2 regions of the Marinococcus sp. LNHM4E3-1 genome follow, and region 1 is predicted to be linked to the other one. Evidence: a T-box and tRNA genes for the amino acid it is inferred to sense, from the RefSeq annotation. Region 1 holds a T-box; the other holds one or more tRNA genes.
The links. A T-box is a leader RNA that pairs with one kind of tRNA and senses whether it is charged. The one in region 1 lies ahead of ACTRXI_RS08305 (valine--tRNA ligase), so its partner is inferred to be a tRNA-Val.

Region 1 (4,427 bases):
GGCTGTTACTTTTTCTCTTTTTTGTTCGTAATCCTTCTGCTTTTCTTTTTCTTCCTCGACGACGTGCGCGGGAGCTTTGCTGACAAATCCTTCGTTGTTCAGCTTTTTCGTGACCCGCTCCACTTCTTTATCGAGCTTGTCTTTTTCCCGCTGCAGCCGCTCTATTTCTTCATCTACATTAATCAAACCTTCGAGCGGCAGAAAGATTTCCGCTCCGCTCAATACGTGGGAGATGGATTTTTCCGGAGCTTCCAGCGCTGCATCGATAGTCAGCGTTTCCGGGTTTCCAAACCGTACAATATAGTCACGACCACGTTCGAGTCGTTCCGAAGCCTGGCTGTTGGACGGCTTCAGGCTCATCGGTACTGCTTTGGACGGCGGAACGTTCATTTCCGCCCGCGTATTCCGGACCGAACGAATAACCTCCTGAATTAATTCCATATCACGTACCGCTTCCTCGTCAAACAACTGCGAATCCGCTACCGGCCAGGAAGCACTCATAATCGACGTTCCTTCGTGAGGAAGATGCTGCCAGATTTCCTCCGTGATAAACGGCATCATCGGATGAAGCATGCGCATCGTCTGGTCAAACACATGAACAAGCACAGACTGAGCCATACGTTTTGGCTGTTCGTCTTCGCCGTACAGCGGAAGCTTGGCCATTTCAATGTACCAGTCGCAGAGGTCATCCCAAATAAAGTTATAGAGCGTCCTTCCGGCTTCCCCAAACTCGTATTTCTCCATCAGTTCGGTGGCGTTCTGCTTTGTTTCCTGCAGACGGTGTAAAATCCAACGGTCCGCAATCGTTTTTGTGCCTTCGAGCTCGATGTCTTCCGCCGTTACACCTTCCACATTCATCAACGTAAAACGGGCGGCGTTCCATATTTTATTGCCAAAATTCCAGTTGGCCTCTACTTTTTCCCACTGGAAACGAATATCGTTACCCGGGGTTGTACCCGTAGCGAGCAGAAAGCGCAGAGCATCCGCCCCGTACTGATCGATAACATCCATCGGATCTACTCCGTTGCCGAGGGATTTACTCATTTTCCGTCCCTCACTGTCACGTACCAGCCCGTGAATAAGCACATCCTCAAACGGGCGTTCGCCGGTAAACTCCAGCCCCTGAAAAATCATTCGCGACACCCAGAAGAAAATGATGTCGTAGCCGGTCACAAGAGCACTGGTCGGGTAGTAGCGCGCATAGTCCGAGCTTTCTTCCGGCCATCCCATCGTGGAAAATGGCCATAAAGCCGAGCTGAACCACGTATCAAGCACGTCCTCATCCTGTTTCCATTCATCCGAATTTTCCGGTGCCGTGCGTCCGACATAAATTTCGCCTGTTTCTTTATGGTACCAGGCGGGGATGCGGTGTCCCCACCAGAGCTGGCGGGAAATACACCAGTCCCGGATGTTTTCCATCCACTGCAGATACGTCTTTTCAAAGCGTTCCGGCACAAAGGTTACTTTTTCTTCCTTCTGCTGAAGTTCTACTGCCTGTTCCGCAAGCGGACCCATGTTTACAAACCACTGTGTGGAAAGGTATGGCTCAACCACTGCACCGCTCCGTTCAGAATGACCAACAGAGTGCATGTGCTCTTCGATGTCAAACAGAATATCCTCGGCCTGCAGATCCTTCGTCAGCTGCCGGCGGCAGTCAAAGCGGTCCATGCCTTCGTAGATGCCGGCATTCTCATTCATGCTGCCGTCTTCATTCATCACAAGTACACGCAAAAGATCATGACGATTGCCCATTTCAAAGTCATTTGGATCATGCGCTGGCGTGATTTTCACTGCCCCCGAACCAAAATCCATGTCCACATAGTCGTCTGCGATGATCGGAATTTCTCTTCCGATGATCGGCAGTACAGCCGTTTTCCCGATGAGATGCTTATAGCGATCGTCCTCCGGATGTACCGCGACTGCCGTGTCCCCGAGCATCGTTTCCGGACGGGTCGTTGCTACTTCGATCGAGGTATTTTCACCTTTAACCGGGTAGCGCATATGGTAAAAGTGACCCTGCACTTCTTTGTATTCCACCTCGATATCTGAAAGCGCCGTCTGCGTTTCTGGATCCCAGTTGATAATGTATTCGCCCCGGTAGATAAGCTCTCTTTCGTACAACGAAACAAAGACTTCACGTACCGCTTCCGACAGGCCTTCATCAAGCGTGAAACGCTCCCTCGAATAATCGAGTGAAAGCCCGAGCTTGGCCCACTGGCTGCGGATGAAATCTGCATATTCCTCTTTCCATCCCCACGTTTTTTCCAGGAATGCTTCCCGTCCAAGCTCGTAGCGGCTCGTGCCTTCTTCCTTCAGCTGAGCCTCGACCTTGGACTGGGTGGCAATGCCGGCATGGTCCATGCCTGGCAGCCATAAGGCGTCATAGCCCTGCATGCGTTTCATGCGGATTAAAATATCCTGAAGCGTCGTGTCCCAGGCATGCCCCAGGTGAAGCCGGCCGGTCACATTCGGCGGCGGGATAACAATGGTATACGGCGTACCGTCTGTCTGTCCTGCTTCAAACTGTCCTGTTTCTTTCCAGAAGTCGTACCAGCGGTTCTCTGTTTCTTTCGGATCGTACTTTTTCGCCATTTCTGTTTCTTGTTTTCCCATATAAATCCCCTTTCTTCTCATAAAAAAACTCTTCATCCCGAGTAAGGACGAAGAGTTTTCGCGGTACCACCTTAATACCTGCGGCAGCGCAGGCACTTTCCCATAACGGCGGTTACCGTCTTTTCTTACTGTATTCGTTCAGAAAAGAAGCTCGAGGGCGACTTTCCGCACGGGTCGTTAAAGAATCTCTCAGCCCAGGATTCTTTTTTCTGTACAACGAACCTGCGTGCGTACTCCTCCCTGTTTCTGCATTTATTATTAATATTGATTTAGTGCCTTTATTTTACGAAACCAGGACGCATGCGTCAACTATCTTCCCCGTGTTCTTTATTCGCAGCAAGGCTTGCAAAGACGCGGTCAGCCGCCTCAATGGTCTTATCGATATCCTCTTCACTGTGTTCTGTTGATAAAAACAATCCTTCGAACTGCGAAGGCGGAAGTGAAATGCCTTCTGCCATCATTCCGCGGAAATAACGCGCGAACATTCCCAGATCAGATTTCTTCGCAGAAGCAAAATCCACTACAGGTTCATCGGTAAAGAACAGGCCGATCATCGCTCCAGCACGGTTGATCTGATGAGGGATTCCATGCTTGGAGGCTGCGCGGTTCAGTCCTCCTTCAAGCTGGGCTGCCCGGGCGCGGAACGTTTCATAGCTGCTTTCATCCACCTGCCTGAGTGTTTCAAGTCCGGCTGTCATCGCCAGTGGATTGCCGGAAAGAGTGCCTGCCTGATAGATAGGCCCGTCCGGGGCAATATGCTGCATGATATCGGCACGGCCTCCGTAGGCGCCTACTGGAAGCCCACCGCCGATGACCTTTCCAAGACATGTGAGGTCGGGAGTCACACCGTAGTGGCCCTGGGCACTGTTATAGTCCACCCGGAAGCCGCTCATAACTTCATCAAAAATCAGTAGACTGCCGTACTGCTCCGTTATATCACGAACGCCTTCGAGAAATCCTTCACCCGGGGTGACAACACCCATATTCCCGGTAACAGGCTCGAGGATGACACCGGCGATTTCATCACCGTATTCATCAAATGCCTTCTGCAGACTGTCGAGATCGTTGTACGGAACGGTAAGCGTGTTCTGGGCGATCGAGCCGGGAACACCTGGACTGTCCGGCAGACCGAGAGTCGCCACTCCCGAGCCGGCACGAATGAGTAGAGAGTCTCCGTGGCCGTGATAGCAGCCTTCCATTTTCACGATTTTGTCCCTGCCCGTAAATCCTCGGGCCAGACGAAGCGCACTCATTGTCGCTTCCGTACCGGAATTCACCATCCGGACGACCTCAATGGAAGGTACACGGTCCACGACAAGCTCTGCAAGCCCCGCTTCTGTTACGTGCGAAGCGCCAAAGCTCGTGCCTTTTTCAGCCACAATTTTTAAACTGTCCACAACGTGCTCATTTGCGTGGCCGAGAAGAAGCGGCCCCCAGGACATTACGTAATCAATGTATTCATTGCCGTCGATATCTTTAATGCGGGATCCTTTGCCTTCGTCCATATAAACGGCCGGATGACCGACAGATTCATATGTCCGCACGGGGCTGCTGACTCCGCCCGGCATTACTTTTTTTGCGCGTTCATGTGCATGTATTGAATTATGATACGATTTCATGTCATACCTCCTGGATACTTAAAAGTTATCTTTTTTGCTATTCCCGTACTTAGTATAACGAAAACAAGCCCTGGACTGAATACCTTCCAGAGCTTGTTTCTATTATTTATTGTCTTCCTGCATATAGCGGACAGCGTCCTTGGCGAAATACGTCACAATCAGATCAGCTCCAGCACGCTTCATGCTTGTGAGCTT
Region 2 (4,427 bases), on a different contig from region 1:
CTGGTCTATCATGAGGGAGTGCATCAAACCGAACTGCAGCTGGTTGGCAATCAGGTCCTGCTTAACGTGCTGCTTTAAAAGCTCAACCTGCATTGGATGCTGGTTGCTGACACCAAAATGCCGGACTTTACCGGAGGCCTGGAGATTGTCGAACGCTTCCGCGACTTCTTCGGGCTCCATAAGCGCATCGGGACGGTGAAGAAGCAGTACATCCAGATAATCTGTCTGAAGGCGCTTCAGGCTTTCATCGACGGTTTTTAAGATATGGGACTTGGAAAAATCGAAAGAATTCCCACGGATGCCGGCTTTGGACTGAAGAATCACTTTTTCACGGAGGTCATCGTTCATGCCGGCCGCTCTGGCAAAAATGTCTTCAGAATCGCCGCCGCCGTAAATGTCGGCATGATCAAAAAAGTTCACCCCTGCCTCAAGAGCAGTGCGGAAAACTTTTTCAGCATCATCGATAGAAAGCTCATTCATGCGCATACACCCGAGTGCTATATTGGATACGTGAAGAGAACTGCTGCCTAACTGCATTTGTTTCATCTGAGCACCTCTTTTTTTCAGGATAAGAATAGTGTAACATGACGGATGTGCAATAGGGATGATAACGCTGTCAAAAACATGAAAAATGACTTTTACACATAAATATGGTAATTTGTAGAAAAACATTAAAGGATGTCAGACATGAAACGAAGAACAATAAACAGTTATTTTATTCTATTCTGGCTCATTATCGGGATATGGAATATCGGTCTAGGTATAATTGTCGGCCTCGTACTGCAAAGCTATGTATGGGCACTCATTCATGTCTTGGCCGGAGCGCTCTGTTTAGTTATAACGGAAGCAATACGAAGAGGGAAATTACAGGTCAAACAGAAAAAAGAAAATCATTTGCATGAGAGCGACCAGTAATTTTGCACCCGTGGATTCAAAAATAGTTGTAATTTGATGATTACCCTGCAGACTTTTCGGAAATAGAATATTAATGATAAACAAAGGGGTGAACATTATATTACAAACCAGAGGGGCAAAAACAATAAAAAATATTATTCAGGACAATGAAAAGCCACTGACTAATAAAGATGTCGCCGCTATATTAAAAGATAGAAACAGCATTGACAGTTCTTTTGCGTTAAAAACTATTGATTCGATGGTGGGCAATGGACAGTTGATGCTGATCCGATATGTTGATGCTGGTGTGTATGTAGTAGAAGTGAAATAAATTATGTTAACTGTTTTTATGAGCAGTTAACATAACTCTTTTTTAATAAATTTTTTTTACATAATTTTTCTGCTGCAGTAGTGGAGAAGCCGTATAACCTGTAGAATGGGGAATTACTTTAAAGAAGAGGGTGATGGCAATGAGTTTCGAAGATGAGTTCGTAGCTAAGGCAGTTGAATACCTGGAAGTAAATGAAGACGCAAACATTATGAACGAAGTAAACTGGGAAATTGCCAAGTACTTTAATAATTTGAACAAAGAGATCGGTGAAGTGAAAAACGATTCGTTCAGCAGCTATGGTTCGAAGCACCGCAGCTATATGACCATCGATAATCGTGAATTGCTTTTTGAAACCCGCACAGACGACGACAATTGTCACATTGAAGTAACGCAGAGTACAGATGATACGACGAAAGAGCTCGATGTCATATACGTCCAGAATGGCAGAATGTACAGCCGGGAAGAAGAAAAAGAATTCGATATGGATATCGTCCGGAACCATCTTCAAAATACATTCGGCGATATCCTGGGATTATAGAACGAAGAAGCGCCCGCTGCGGCGCTTTTTTTGTTTCGAAAAAATATTAAATAATTAATCGGGAAATAAGTCTCGATTCGCCTTGAATGGGTATATTGTCATTAAGGGGGGGTATACGCCATGGGGGTTGTTTATATTGACCGGCATATTCGCCAGGTGCAGGTAATCATTTGTAGTGAAGGGCACATGCTGCATTGCCTTGTTTGGCCGGGGGAAGGGGGATGGGTCGCCGATATACACTCCATGCAGGACAGCGGTTTTCATCCGACGTTTGAGCGGGTTTATTTTCCTGAGAATGAAGAAATTATCCAGCTTGGGCGGCATATATACGTTCTGCGGTAAAAAGGCAGAAGCTCGCAGCTTTCTGCCTTTGACTGTGCTAAAGAGTATTTGGATCCGTATAGCCGATAGGCCCCCTTGATTCGGAATGCTCCACTACAGTAAGAATAAAACGCATAGGAACAAAGATGGTCTTGCTGCCTCCGGAAGTGCTCCTGGCTTTTTCCTGATAGAAGTAGATCCCCGCTTCTTCAATACCGCAATTCTCCGAAGACACTACTGCTTTAACGTAGCTGGAATGCTCTTCGAAGGTGCCTTCGCTCTGGAATCCATTTAATTCAAAAAGCGGAATGGCGGAAGGATCAAAATACACCTCTACGAAATTCGAACTATCTATTGATGATGAACTCATCCGTATTCCTCCTTTCAGTATTTGTTTATCCATAATATACCCTGAAACGGTTTAATAAAAGCAGAGGATACAAAAGGATGGCACGAGAATATACATAAATTTTATGAGGTGCACTAATTATTGTAAAATAATGGGTAAGGTAATAGATGTATTAAAGAAAGTGGCGACTATAAACAGCCCAGGCTATGCAAATTAAAAAACAGAAGCCAAAGGCTCCTGCTGTAGTTTATTATTTATGGTGTCCCGTACTGGGCTCGAACCAGTGACCTCCACCCTGTCAAGGTGGCGCTCTCCCTACTGAGCTAACGGAACAAATGATATGGAATGAAGCGACAGAAATAATATACAATAGGAAAAGAACGGTGTCAATCCTTCTGTGGCCAATTTCAGCAGGTAAAGCAGGGATTTATGCTTGCCATTCCATTTCCTCGGGACAGTGAAGCTTAAAAGCCTTGCCGAAGTCCGGTTTCTGCCGGAGATACTGAAGTCGTATAAGCACCTGCGGCAGAAACAGAAATCTTTATCGTTTGCGGTACATATCCATAAAAAATGAATTACTTTTCCTTTTGCTGTTTTTCTTTCCGCTGCTGAAGGAATAGAAATAAGCAGAAAGCAAGCATGCCCAGACTGAGGTTGGAAAGAATGAACCCGAGCGGTCCCTGGTTAAAAATGCCGAGCGACAGCGCTCCGAAAAAAGCAATGTAAGTGATACCCAGAAGCGGAAGACTTCGCCCGGAGACTTTTTGCATCAAACGGGCAAGCTGGTATATGAGCGTATTTACAGCAAAACCAATTAGCAGTAAAATAAGTAAATCCATGCGACTATCTAAACCTTCCTTTGTGATGATGTCTTTTTCCGACTTACATGCTACCATACCTTAGGTTTGAAAGATATCCACAAATGCGAAAAGCAGGAACCCTGCAGTAAACTGCCTGGTGGCAGCATTAAAATATAGAGAGAACGGGACAAAGGTGGAGGGATGTTCATGCAGGCATATGCAGACTTTTGGATGGAATGGCAGACACGTATTGTGGAGCTGCCCTGGATTGATATAGGCGTAGCCGTTTTGATTGCACTTCTCGTGTTTGCTTTTCGGAAGCTTTTTACTAAATACATTTTCAGGTTCATTTTAAAGATGACTCACCAATCGAGATCACAGCTCTTCACGAATGTTTTAGTATCATTTGAACGGCCGATCCGGATGTTTTTTGCCGTGTTCGGCATATACTTAGCGCTGCTGTATCTGCCTATACCGTGGGATTCCATGACTATTATCAACCGCCTGTACGGTTCGATTTTAATCGTGCTCGTAGCATGGGGCACATACAAGCTTCTGAACACGTCTTCGATGCTCTTTAACCCGATGATTAAACGGCTCGAGGGCAAGGAAGATAATATGCTGGTGCCTTTTCTTTCCCGGGTGCTGCGGATTATTATCGTTGCGCTTGCATTCACCATTATTCTTTCATCCTGGGGCTTTAACATTAACGGCTTTGTGGCAGGTCTCGGCCTTGGCGGTCTGGCTTTTGCTCTCGCCGCCCAGGACATGGTGGCTAACTTTATCGGCGGTATAATTATTGTAGTGGAGCGCCCGTTTAAGCGGGGCGACTGGATTTATACGCCGACGGTGGAAGGAATCGTGGAAGATATTTCATTTCGGAGCACGAAGGTGCGTACCTTCGCTGATTCGATTGTCATCGTTCCAAACAATACACTTGCCCACGAAGCGATTACGAACTGGAGTGAAATGCGTAAGCGGGAAATAGATATGACGCTTGGCATTGAATACCAGACACCGAGGGAGCAGGTGCTGCAGCTGCGGGAGCGTCTTGAAGAGATGCTGAATGACCGTGATGACATTGATAAAGAACTGATTCTTGTGCAGTTTAAAGAATTTAACAGCTCCTCGCTCGACCTGTGGGTTTACTGCTTTACCAAAACGACCGCATTTTTGGAATGGGCGGAAATAAAA

Region 2: it encodes a tRNA-Val, which carries the amino acid that the T-box ahead of ACTRXI_RS08305 (valine--tRNA ligase) is inferred to sense. The anticodon was not compared.

What each region holds. Positions count from the first base shown of each region.
Region 1 is NZ_JBQLID010000006.1:108,123-112,549, reverse strand. Features, by position in the region: gene ACTRXI_RS08305 (valine--tRNA ligase) at 1-2,613, opposite strand, end outside; T-box leader at 2,654-2,869, opposite strand; gene hemL (glutamate-1-semialdehyde 2,1-aminomutase) at 2,919-4,232, opposite strand; gene hemB (porphobilinogen synthase) at 4,335-4,427, opposite strand, start outside.
Region 2 is NZ_JBQLID010000010.1:5,855-10,281, reverse strand. Features, by position in the region: gene ACTRXI_RS11460 (aldo/keto reductase) at 1-546, opposite strand, end outside; gene ACTRXI_RS11455 (hypothetical protein) at 688-915, shown strand; gene ACTRXI_RS11450 (hypothetical protein) at 989-1,225, shown strand; gene ACTRXI_RS11445 (DUF3942 family protein) at 1,365-1,763, shown strand; gene ACTRXI_RS11440 (hypothetical protein) at 1,884-2,105, shown strand; gene ACTRXI_RS11435 (hypothetical protein) at 2,143-2,454, opposite strand; tRNA gene ACTRXI_RS11430 (tRNA-Val) at 2,691-2,766, opposite strand; gene ACTRXI_RS11425 (hypothetical protein) at 3,009-3,272, opposite strand; gene ACTRXI_RS11420 (mechanosensitive ion channel family protein) at 3,441-4,427, shown strand, end outside.